3 regions of the Streptomyces sp. NPDC015032 genome follow, and region 2 is predicted to be linked to each of the others. Evidence: riboswitches for the same ligand, from Rfam matches in the RefSeq annotation. Region 2 holds a riboswitch; each other region holds the start of a gene.
The links. A riboswitch is a leader RNA that binds a small molecule or an ion and turns the genes downstream of it on or off. The one in region 2 is predicted to bind cyclic di-AMP.

Region 1 (3,917 bases), on a different contig from region 2:
ACCGGCCACCGCCCCCGCAGTAGAGCCGTTCATGGGCACGGAGAGCGCCCGGGGAACACAGCTCTCCCGGGGCGTTCACAAACAGTCGACCGCGACCACGATCGATGGACGGCCGCCTGTACTCGTACTCGTACCGATGCTGGTGCTCTCGCCCGTGCCAGTGCTCGTGCCCGTGCTCGTGCTCGTGCTCGTGCTCGTCAGGCGGATGCCTCGGTGAGTTCCGCCAGTTCCTGCTCGGTCAGCCGGAGATCCGCGACGGCCACCAGCGCGGGCAGCTGCTCGACCGTACGGGCCGAGGCGATCGGCGCGGCGACGGTCGGCCGGGACGCGAGCCAGGCCAGCGCGACGGTCGCGACCTCGGCGTCGTGCTCCCGGGCGACCTTGTCGAGCGCGGCCAGGACCTTCTGCCCCCGCTCCGACTTCAGGTACTCACCGGCCTTCTCGGCGCGGGCGCTCTCCACCGAAGCACCCGGACGGTACTTACCGGTGAGGAAGCCGGAGGCCAGGGCGAAGTACGGGACGGCGGCGAGCCCGGCCCGGGCCGCCGTGTCCTGGAGCTCGCCCTCGTACGTGTCGCGCGAGACCAGGTTGTAGTGCGGCTGAAGGGCGATGTACCGGGCGAGCCCCTCACGCTCCGAGAAGTCGAGGGACGCCTGGAGTCGCTCGGGGCTGATGTTGGAAGCGGCGATCTCCCGGACCTTGCCCTCCTTCACGAGCTCGTCGAGGGCGGTGATGATCTCCTCGACCCGGACGGTCTCGTCGTCGAAGTGCGTGTAGTAGACATCGATGTGGTCGGTGCCGAGCCGGCGCAGCGACTCCTCGGCCGCGGCCTTGATGTTCGTGGCGGAGAGCCCCTTGTACGAGGGGTGGGCGCCGACCTTGGTGGCAACGACGATGTCGGAGCGGTTGGAGCGGGCCGCGAGCCACTTTCCGATGACGGTCTCCGACTCGCCGCCCTCGTTGCCCGGGATCCAGGCGGTGTAGGCGTCAGCGGTGTCGACGAAGTTGCCGCCCACTGCGGCGTAGGCGTCCAGCACCGCGAACGACTGCGCTTCGTCGGCGGTCCAGCCGAAGACGTTGCCGCCGAGGGCGAGTGGGAAGACCTCGAAATCGGAAGAGCCCAGCTTACGAAGAGAAGTCATAAACGGGTCAACGGATTCCGGCGGCACCACTATTCCGACGGGCCGACCGCTCCGACGGGCCGACCTCCCCGGTGGGCCAGCCACTCCGGCGACTGTGCCGCTCCGGCGGCTGTGCTGCTCCGCCAGACCGGCAGTCCCGACATCGGGAAGGCCCGGCAGACCGGCAACCCTGACATCGGGAAGGCCCGGCAGACCGGCAGCCCTGACGTCGGGAAGGCCCGGCAGACCGGCAGCCCTGACGTCGGGGGGAGCGTCAGGGCTGCCGGGGTTCGGCGGCCGGCGAATTGGCTCGGATCACGCGGGCCGGGAAGGTGGCCTGCGGATCAGGGGTTGAGGCCCTTGCCGCGCAGCCAGGCCATCGGGTCGATGCCCGTACCGTCGGAGGTGTGGACCTCCAGGTGGAGGTGCGGGCCGGTCACGTTGCCGGTCGCGCCGACCCGGCCGATGGTCTCACCGGTGGTGACCTTCTGACCGACGCTGACGCCGATGGAGGACTGGTGGCAGAACCACACCTCCGTACCGTCGTCGAGCTCCAGCACCGTGCGGTAGCCGTACGAACCGGACCAGCCGGCCGACTTGATGGTGCCGCCGTGCACGGCCTTGATCGGCGTACCCGTCGGCGCGGCGAAGTCGAGGCCGGTGTGGTAGCCGGAGGACCACATCGAGCCGGCCTGGCCGAAAGTCGAGGTGACTGTGTAGGAGGAGGTCGGAATGGCATAGCTGGCGGCGAGCTTGGCGAGCCGCAGGGCCTCGGCCTTCTTCTTGGCCGCTTCCTCCGCCTTCTTCTTCTCGGCGGCGACCTTGGCCTCGGCGGCGTCCTGCTGCTTCTTGGCCTCGGCGGCGGCCTGCTCCGCGGCCGCCTTCTCCTGGGCTGCCTTCGCCTCGGCGTCGGCGGCGTCCTGCTGCTGCTCGGCCTGCTGGAGGATGCGCGCGCGGAGCGCCTCGCCCGCGTCCGCCGTGCCCTGTTCGGCCTCGGTGGTGGTGAGACCGGCGGTGGTGAGCGGCGCGGCCGCGGCGGCGGCCGCGGCCTTTTCGGCTTCGGACTCCTCGGAGAAGAGAGAACCCACGCCCGGAAGGGACTTCGCGTCGGGGAGGTTGTCCGCGATGGAGTCGGGAAGGGAGATGGAGACCGGCGGCTTGCTCTGCGCGGTGGCCATGCCGCCCGCACCGACCGCTGCGATGACACCGACCCCGAGCACCGTGGAGCTGCGGGCAAGTCCGTTGCGCTGCTTGGCGACGCGGTGCTTGCCACGTACGGGGCGGACGGACTCCTCGGTGGGGTTCCACTCGTCCCGGCCCCGCTCGGGCTCGCCATTGCCGTCGGCGCGGAATTCGCTGCCGAACCCACCGGCGAAGTCGCCGCCCGGCTCGGTGCCGTAGGCCGTTCCCGTCGCAAAAGTGCCGTAGTCGGTTCCAGTACCGGAACCGAAGTCGGGGCTGAACCGAGAGGGGGCCTCGGGGGCAGGCTTGTTGGACGCCACGGGGGCGCACTCCTTTCCTTCCTTCTCGCCTACCGGGTTAGCTGACGGGTTCGGAGCAGGAAGGTCTCCTACGGGCCCCTCCGTCTCTCACAAGACGCAGGCATCCGATTCACCCCATGTAGGTGGTTCCCCGGTTCCCTTGCGGGATTCGGCGCTCGCGCACGGTGCCGCCACTGACGACGGCTGGGACGACCGCGCTGCGTTATCGAACGTTAATAGACACCCGGGCCTGATTCCAAGCCGTTCCCACTGATCGTTCACGTCTTTGGCCTGGACTTTACGGGACACAATCGGGCGGATCAGTACGAGTTGATCGGGGCTCAGCCATTACTCAGATTCTGACGTTGCGTCAAATGTTATGCGGAGCGGCGTCCTTCGGTTACGTACGGTGGCATCCCCCGTCCGAGGTCGCGCCCGGCTCGCACCGGGTTCACGCCCTCGCCCGTCACATCTCTTCCAGACCCACGATCGTCACGGTCCTGCGCCGGTCCGGCTGCCCCTCCGCAGGACGTACGACCGCGAGCAGCGCCATGTCGTCGGTCGTCTCACCACCGGTATACAGCCGTACGTCATCGGTCAGCGCGGACAGCAGCTCCTCGGGCCCCGGGAAGATCCGCCCCCGCAGCCGGGCCGCCGGGTCGTAGAAGACGCCGTCGGCGTCCCGCGCCTCGGAGAGGCCATCCGTGTACAGGAGCAGAGTCGTTCCCGCCGGCAGATCCCACTCATCCGCCCGGTCCGGCCACACGCCCAGGTCCATCCCGAGCGGCAGCGCGGGCACCGTGGGCCCCAGCACCTCCAGCGCCCCGTCGGGGTGCAGCAGGATCGGCTCGGGATGACCGCGGTTGACGATCCGCACCCGGGACCCTCCGGACGGGATCTCGGCCAGCACGGCGGTGATGAAGCCCTCGACCGCATCGAGCCCGCCCCGCCGCGTCCCCTCCCGCGCCAGCGCCCGCTCCAGCCGCTGCGCCACGCCCTCCAGCGACCGCTCCTGCTCGGCCGCCTCCCGGAACGCCCCGATGATCACCGCCACCGACTCCACGGCGTCCAGCCCCTTCCCCCGCACGTCCCCGACGACCAGCCGCACCCCCTGCGGGGTGTCCGTCACGGCGAACAGGTCACCGCCGACGAACTCGTCCGCCTGCGCCGCCTCGTACCGCGCCGCCACATGCAGCCCGCCGATCCGGTCGGACGGCTTCGGCAGCACCGCCCGCATGGCCGTCTCCGCGATGACCCGCGCGGAGGCCAGCTGCTCATTGCCCCGCCGCACGACCCCGTTGATCACGACCGCGAG
Region 2 (3,917 bases):
TGCGGGTGCGCGTCCCCGGACTTGATGCCAGCCTGGATGCATGGCTTGGGCGTCATGGACGACTCGTGGTGTGTTCTCCGGGCACGGTGGTGTGCTGACGGACGAGGCCGGCGTCCTGTCCGGGGACCTGACGGTTCACACGACCTGGGCCGATGACACGGCCCAGGTGACCGTGCAGTACACGGGTGCGATCGACTGGTTCACCATGTCGGGCAGCCCCGTGTCGTGCGGCTCGGAGGATGACAGCCGGCGCCTGCACGACGCGGTGGTGAAATCCGTCCGGGCAGGGGCGGGGGCCACCGTTCCCAGGCCTCCGCCGGAGTAGCCGATGCGCGGGTCGCTCCCCGCCGGGTCCCTCCCGGTCCGGCCGCTGCCATAAGGTCTCTTGAGTGAGCAGAGCTTTCAGCGGCTGGACAGAGCAAGCATTCGAGCTGCTTCTGCGGTTGGAGGGCACCCCTTCGCAGGAAGAGCGCGAGAGACACCGAAAGGACCGGGAGCGCCTGGTCCGTCAACCCATGATCGCGTTGCTGAACGAGGTGGCCGACGCGGAGGGGGCGTACGAGGACTTCTCCGTCTGGGGGTTCCGCAAGGACCCGTGGTGGTGGCAGCACCAAGTAGCGGTGATCCGGATCGCGCGCAATGTCGAGATCGGCCTCCGCTTCGACCTCGACGGGCTCCGGATCAAGGGTGGCTGGACCTACCCGGACCCGGGGCAGATCCCGTTGTTCCGTACGGCAGTTGCCGCGCAGGAGAGCGGACCCGCGCTGGTGCGCGCCGTCGAGACGCTGGAAAGGCGGGGGTACGAGGTCACCGGCGATCTGATGAAGCGCGTGCCACGCGGCCACGACGCCGGGCATCCGCGCGCCGACTACCTCCGGTACCGCTCGATCTCCGCCGCCCGGCCGCTCGGCGGGGACTGCGCGCAGCACACGCCGGCCCTGCCCGGTGCCGTGCTCGCGGCGGCAGAGGAACTGGAGCCCCTGCTCTCCTGGCTCGCCGGCCATGTGACCGTTCCCGGTCCCCGCCGAGCCGCGTAGCACCGCCCCCGCACGCTGCCCGCGGGGGGCGGGATTCCGGTCCCCCCTCGATCACTCCACGATCGTGCCGCTGCCCGCACGCGCGCAGGGCGGGACTCCTGCCCTGTTCGTCGCCTACTTCTTCGGAGAGGCTGCCCGCACGCGCCGGGGCTCCGCGTCCACCGGCCCGTTTCCGGACGGCACGCTGCCGACGCAGGTGCGCGAGGCAGGGGTTCCGGCCTCGCGCACATCCGGGGCAACGGCCGGAAGGCGGTCCCCGACCGTCGAGAGGCCCTTCGCGAGCGGCATGACCGCCCTCTCACCACTCGTCGGCCCTGAACCGCCACCGGCACCATGGGGCGTCAGTAGGCCCCGAACACGTTGTCGATCGAGCCGTACTTGTCGGCCGCGTAGTTGCAGGACGCGGTGATGTTGGCGACCGGGTCGTAGCTGTCCAGCGACGTACCGGGCACGTGGTAGGCGCGGAACGTCGGGTCGATGATCTGAAGGAGACCCTTGGACGGCGTTCCGGCGACAGCATTCGAGTCCCAGTTGTTGACGGCCCGGGGGTTGCCGGAGGACTCGCGCATGACGTTGCGGTGGATGCCGTCGTAACTGCCGGGGATGCCGTGCTTCGCCATGACGGCCAGCGACTCCCTGATCCAGCCGTCCAGATTGTTCGTGTACGTGGCGGGCTTGACGGCCGGTGCGGCCGTGGTGGTCGTCGCCGGTGCGGCACCGCTCACGGCGGACACGCCGGTGGAAGCGTGTGACCCGGCCTTGGCGCCGATGGTCAGCTTCATGCCCGGGACAATCAGAGCGGGGCTGCCACCCACCACCTCTCGATTTTCCTCGTACACCTTCTGCCAGCCACCGCTGACGGAATACTCCCGCGCGATCTTGGAAAGGGTGTCGCCCACGGTCACGGAATGGACGGCGGGTGCGGCCTTCTGGACGGAGATTTCCTTGACAGTGGCGGCGGACGACGCCGCGGCCTTTTCGGCGGCGACGGTCTGCGCCGGTGCGGCCGAGGCGAATCCCGCACAGACCAGCGGAAGCACGAGGGCGGCCCCGCCCGTGGTCGCGGCGATGAATCCGCGGGTCAGCGAAGTGGACTTGCGACGATAGGACTTACCCGTGGTGGGCATGGCGAATTCCTCTCCGTCGCCTGCGAGGTGAGCTGTCGGGTTCAGACTGGAGATGTCTGGCCGCATGCAACTGCGGCTTCACCCCGAGCCGTTCCGAATTCCGGATCGGCGACCTACCTGGGTCCCCCGCTCCTGCCGTACGCGATCGGGTCGGATTCTCGGACGGCGGCAGGATTCGGCGTTCCGTCCGGATTGACGGTGACCGTAGGCGAGAAAGGCCGAATGGAACAAGCCCCTATTTTTTGATCACAATTGATTTGCAAGATCGAATCACAGAAAGGCAGTAATCCACCTCACACCACATGACCAAATTTCCTTGCACAGAAGGGAACGGCGCGCGCAGCCTGCCGCCTTGAACCGTGGACGTGACTCACACCACGCAGTTCCCAAAAGTCACATTTCGGACAGAGCTCAAAAGTCGCAACTCTCTACAAATACCCCCTAATTAACCAAGCGGGCATGTTCGACAAAGCGCCCATATAGGGACATTTGCCCGCCTGTGCTCGCACTCTCGCTCCGGTGCGCCGCCCCCCGGGGCGACCGCACCTGGCAGGACCGGTCGGCGGTCCGGCCGTGCCACTCCCCCGCCCGGCACGGGGCTTTGCCTTTCGCCCTCCGGCTCACTATCGTCTTGACCGTCCTGTTGTCTCCGATAGAGGTGGACGTTGCGCATCTGAGGTTCGCGATCATCGCGCCGTACGGCTCCGGTCGTACGCCCGTCACGCTGTAGCAGTGTGTTCTCCTGCCCGTGACCCCGCGTGGATGCGACCTCGGTGCAGGAGCCGTCCCTCGATCTCTCGGACCGGCGCACCCTTCCCCTTCCGGTCGCTGCGTGGTGCTCGCATACGAAGCCCTCACTCACCAGGCTCACGACTGCGAGGATCACCATGGCGACACCCACTGCCCCCAATGTCTCCCTCACCTGCTCCGCCCTGTCGTTCCAGTGGCCGGACGGCACGACCGTCTTCGACGGGCTCTCCCTCGGCATCGGCCGCGGCCGCACCGGTCTCGTGGGCAACAACGGCGCGGGCAAGTCCACACTGCTGCGCCTGCTGGCCGGCCTGCTCCGCCCCTCCCAGGGCTCGGTGACCGTCGGCGGCAGCCTCGCCCATCTCCCGCAGAACATCACCCTCGACACGTCGTTGCGGGTGGACCAGGCCCTGGGCATCGCCGAGCGGCGCGATGCGCTGCGCGCCATCGAGGCCGGGGATGTGAACGAGAAGCACTTCGAGACGATCGGCGACGACTGGGACGTGGAGGAACAAGCCCTCGCGACGCTGGGGTCGCTCGGACTCGGGTACCTCGAACTGGACCGCACCGTGGGCCAGATGTCCGGCGGGGAGACCGTCCTGCTGCGCCTGGCCGCACTGTTGCTGGAACATCCCGATGTCCTCCTGCTCGACGAACCGACCAACAACCTCGATGTCTTCGCGCGTCGCAGGCTCTACGACGCCGTCGACAACTGGCGCTCCGGGGTGCTGGTCGTGGTCAGCCACGACATCGAACTGCTGGAGCGCGTGGACCGCATCGCCGAACTGCGCGCCGGATCCGTGGGCTGGTACGGCGGTGGCTGGTCCGCCTACCAGGAAGCCCTCGCCACCGAACAGGAGGCCGCCGGACGGATGTTGCGGGCCGCCGAGGCCGACGTGCGCCGGCAGAAACGCGAATTGGAGGAGACCCATGTGAAGCTGGCCCGCCGCCAGCGCCAAGGCAGGAAGGCGGAGGTCGACGGGGGCCTCCCGAAGATCCTCGC
Region 3 (3,917 bases), on a different contig from region 2:
CCGGCTGGCCAAGGCACTCGCGCTCGTCGCCGAGGCACTGCGGGCGCCCGCCTTCGCCGACAGCGAGGTCGAGCGGCTCGTGCGCAACCGGCTCGACGAGATCCCGCACGAGCAGGCCAACCCGGCCCGGCGCGCCGCCAAGCAGCTCTCCAAGGAGCTCTTCCCGGCCACGGCGCGGATGTCGCGCCCGCGCCAGGGCACCGAGGAAACGGTCGAGCGCATCGACTCGGCAGCCGTGCGCGCCTTCTTCGACGCCCATGTCAGGCCGTCCACGGCGACCGTCGTGGTCGTCGGTGATCTCACCGGCATCGACCTGGACACCCTGCTGGCCGACACCCTCGGCGACTGGTCGGGCGACACCGCAGAGCCCCGTCCGGCCCCGCCGATCACCGCGGACGACACCGGCCGGGTGGTGATCGTCGACCGTCCGGGTGCGGTGCAGACGCAGCTGCTGATCGGCCGGATCGGCGCCGACCGGCACGACAGCGTGTGGCCGGCCCAGGTGCTCGGCACGTACTGCCTGGGCGGCACGCTCACCTCCCGGCTGGACCGGGTGCTGCGTGAGGAGAAGGGCTACACCTACGGCGTGCGGGCCTTCGCCCAGGTGCTGCGGTCGTCGGCCCCGGATTCCGCCGCGGGACCGACCGGGGCCGCGATGCTCGCCATCAGCGGATCGGTGGACACGGAGTCCACGGGACCGGCGCTGAAGGACCTGTGGACGGTACTGCGGACCCTGGCGGCCGAAGGGCTGACCGACGAGGAGCGCGAGACGGCCGTGCAGAACCTCGTGGGTGTCGCACCGCTGAAGTTCGAGACCGCGGCCTCGGTCGCGGGCACCCTCGCCGACCAGGTCGAGCAGCACCTCCCGGACGACTACCAGGCGCACCTGTACGCCCGGCTCGCGGAGACCGGCACGGTCGAGGCGACCGCAGCGGTGGTCAGCGCCTTCCCGGGCGACCGGCTGGTCACGATCCTCGTCGGGGACGCGGCGCAGATCGAGGGGCCGGTCCGGGCGCTGGGCATCGGAGAGGTGTCGGTGGTCACCGGCTGACCGGTCCGGCCCGTTGCTCGTGGCGGTCCGCTCGTGGCGGTTCGCCTGTGACGGCCTGCCGGCCGACTTCCCTGCCCGGCCGAGGGCCGACCGGACGGACCGGGCGCCGGTTTTGCACCAGCCGATTTGCCAACCGGCACCATAGGTCCATATATCAGGACAAGGGGAAGGTCCTTGTGAGCGAGATCTCGCAGGGGCCTTCCTTTTTGTCCGTTCTGGTGGGGGAGGTTGCCCGTCTGTTCTGTGGGATGCGCTACAAAGTGGCCTGTTCGTTTGGTGAATGAAAGCGACCCCGCTTAGCGTCGGCTGGGCTGTCCGTCACTCGTATGCCGCATCCGCGACATACCGGGCAGTCATCGCCGAGTCCCCGTCAGGCGCGAGCCCGGGGAGCCGGGGACCCACGCAGTCCCTGGGGTGAATCGGATGTCCGGGCCTCGATGGGGCCGGTATGTCCGTAGGAGACCTTCCTGCTCCGAACCCGTCAGCTAACCCGGTAGGCGAGAAGGAAGGAAAGGACCAGCCACTTCATGGCGTTCACCCGTGCCTCCGGGAAGCATCGTGCCCCGAGCCGACTGACGCGCAGGAGCGCGAAGATTGCCGGGGTCGCGGCCATGGCCGCCACCGGCGTCGTCGGCGGCACGGCCGCGCCGGCCCTCGCCGCGGACACCTCCGTCGGTGAGACCGGTCTGAATCAGGTCATCGCCATCGACGGCACCGTCGCCGACCAGATCGACGCCCAGGCCGACGCGCAGCAGCACCAGGCCGATGCCGCGGCGAAGGCGGAGGCGGAGGCTCAACGGAAGGCGGAGGCCAAGAAGCGGGCCGAGGTCAAGAAGAAGGCCGAGGCGAAGCGCGCAGCCGAAGCGCGCGCGGAGAAGGTGCGCGCCGCCCGCTCCGCCGAGCGCACCCGCCTGGGTGCCTTCCAGCTCCCGGTCGCCGGTTCGTACGTCACCACCGGCTACAAGTCCAGCGGCTCGCTCTGGTCGTCCGGCAGCCACTCGGGCATCGACTTCCACGCCGCATCCGGCAGCTCCGTCGTCGCCGTCGGTGCCGGGACGGTCGTCGAGGCCGGCTGGGGCGGCGCGTACGGCAACAACATCGTGCTCCGGATGACGGACGGCACGTACACGCAGTACGGCCACCTCTCCTCGATCGGCGTCTCCGTCGGTCAGAGCGTCGGTGCGGGCCAGCGGATCGGCCTCTCCGGCTCGACCGGTAACTCCACCGGACCGCACCTCCACTTCGAGGCCCGGACCACGCCGTCGTACGGCTCCGACATGGACCCCGTCGCCTACCTGCGCGCCCACGGCGTCAACGTCTGACCGACGCCCCGAAGGGCCGTCCCGAAGCGGCAGCCCTCGGCCAGGAGCAGGCCGGGCGGGGTGAGGATCTGCGCTTGCTGGGCGGCTGGTTCCACGAGACGTTGGTGCAGACCTCCGGCAGCCCCGGCCTGATCGCGCTGCTCACCCAGCTCCGGCACAAGACCGCCTGGATGTACGCGGCCGAGCAGTCGGCCCGCCCGGCGGACTCCTGGGCCGAGCGCGGAGCCATCGTGGACGCGGTGGCGACGCGGAACGGGCCGGGATGATGGCCTCCCGGCACGCCGAACGGGCCGCGGCCGCGCACCGGCTGCGCCGCATCGACCGGCCGGAACGCCGGCCCGCCGCCTCCCGTACCGGCCCGGTGAGGGCTTCGCGGCATTCCGTAAACGCTCCAGGCATCCGGCATCAACAATTGTGCCGTATGCAAGGAGTCCTCATTCCGCGGGAATTTCTTCGGGCCGTCCGAATCGATTTCGCTCTGGAATTCCTTTGCGTATCCCGGACCGGGAATGCGAAAGAGCCGCGGACCCGGTCGAGGGTGCCGCGGCTCTTCGAGGGGAGGGCGGGAAGCGGGTCAGACCGTCTCCGGCAGCTCGTCGAGCCCTTCGGCGACCAGCTTCGCCAGGCGGTCCAGGGCGGCTTCGGAGTCGTCGGCCTCGGACGCGAGCACGATCTCCTCGCCGCCGTGCGCGCCGAGGCCGAGCACCGCGAGCATGGAGGCGGCGTTCACCGGGTTGCCGTCGGCCTTGGCGATCGTCACGGGGACGCCGGAAGCCGTGGCGGCACGGACGAAGATGGAAGCGGGGCGGGCGTGCAGGCCCTCGGCCCAACCGACGTTGACGCGGCGCTCAGCCATGGTTCTGCCCTTCACGAATCAATAGTTGTCTAGACCAGTCTCTCATGCAGTGCGCGATGCTCCGGCCGATCCGCGGCAGGCCCGTGCTGCACCGCCGCTCGGCCCCCTCAGACTGCCCCGGCCCCAGGGCCGACGCGACCGCTGACGGAGCCGTAGTCTTTGCGCATGCAGCCCTCGCCGGAGCAGAGTCCGCATCACGTGTACCCCGACCATTGGGAAGCAGACGTGGTCCTCCGCGACGGAGGAACGGCGCGGATCCGGCCCATCACCACGGACGACGCCGAACGGCTGGTCAGCTTCTACGAGCAGGTCTCCGACGAGTCGAAGTACTACCGCTTCTTCGCTCCGTACCCCCGCCTGTCCGACCGGGACGTGCACCGCTTCACCCATCACGATTACGTCGACCGGGTGGGGCTCGCGGTCACGGTCGGCGGCGAGTTCATCGCGACCGTCCGCTACGACCGGATCGACGAGCGGGGCAGGCCCGCCTCCGCGCCCGCCGACGAGGCCGAGGTCGCCTTTCTCGTCCAGGACGCGCACCAGGGCCGGGGCGTGGCCTCGGCGCTCCTGGAGCACATCGCGGCCGTCGCCCGTGAGCGCGGTATCCGCCGCTTCGCGGCCGAGGTGCTGCCCGCCAACATCAAGATGATCAAGGTGTTCCGGGACGCCGGGTACACCCAGCAACGCA

Region 1: it holds a riboswitch for cyclic di-AMP, as region 2 does, so the genes downstream of both, ACF08M_RS32635 (M23 family metallopeptidase) here and ACF08M_RS07670 (transglycosylase SLT domain-containing protein) in region 2, are expected to answer to the same signal.
Region 3: it holds a riboswitch for cyclic di-AMP, as region 2 does, so the genes downstream of both, ACF08M_RS19995 (M23 family metallopeptidase) here and ACF08M_RS07670 (transglycosylase SLT domain-containing protein) in region 2, are expected to answer to the same signal.

Annotation. Positions count from the first base shown of each region.
Region 1 is NZ_JBIBVN010000034.1:53,097-57,013, reverse strand. It holds gene ACF08M_RS32645 (PrsW family intramembrane metalloprotease) at 1-23, shown strand, start outside; gene ACF08M_RS32640 (aldo/keto reductase) at 198-1,142, opposite strand; gene ACF08M_RS32635 (M23 family metallopeptidase) at 1,466-2,623, opposite strand; cyclic di-AMP (ydaO/yuaA leader) riboswitch at 2,635-2,787, opposite strand; gene ACF08M_RS32630 (PP2C family protein-serine/threonine phosphatase) at 3,069-3,917, opposite strand, start outside.
Region 2 is NZ_JBIBVN010000003.1:414,889-418,805, reverse strand. It holds gene ACF08M_RS07680 (hypothetical protein) at 41-325, shown strand; gene ACF08M_RS07675 (DUF2461 family protein) at 516-1,037, shown strand; gene ACF08M_RS07670 (transglycosylase SLT domain-containing protein) at 1,379-2,164, opposite strand; cyclic di-AMP (ydaO/yuaA leader) riboswitch at 2,169-2,355, opposite strand; gene ACF08M_RS07665 (ATP-binding cassette domain-containing protein) at 3,052-3,917, shown strand, end outside.
Region 3 is NZ_JBIBVN010000013.1:33,951-37,867, forward strand. It holds gene ACF08M_RS19990 (M16 family metallopeptidase) at 1-1,051, shown strand, start outside; cyclic di-AMP (ydaO/yuaA leader) riboswitch at 1,399-1,566, shown strand; gene ACF08M_RS19995 (M23 family metallopeptidase) at 1,579-2,373, shown strand; partial or broken gene ACF08M_RS20000 (GntR family transcriptional regulator) at 2,409-2,779, shown strand; gene ACF08M_RS20005 (HPr family phosphocarrier protein) at 2,948-3,229, opposite strand; gene ACF08M_RS20010 (GNAT family N-acetyltransferase) at 3,395-3,917, shown strand, end outside.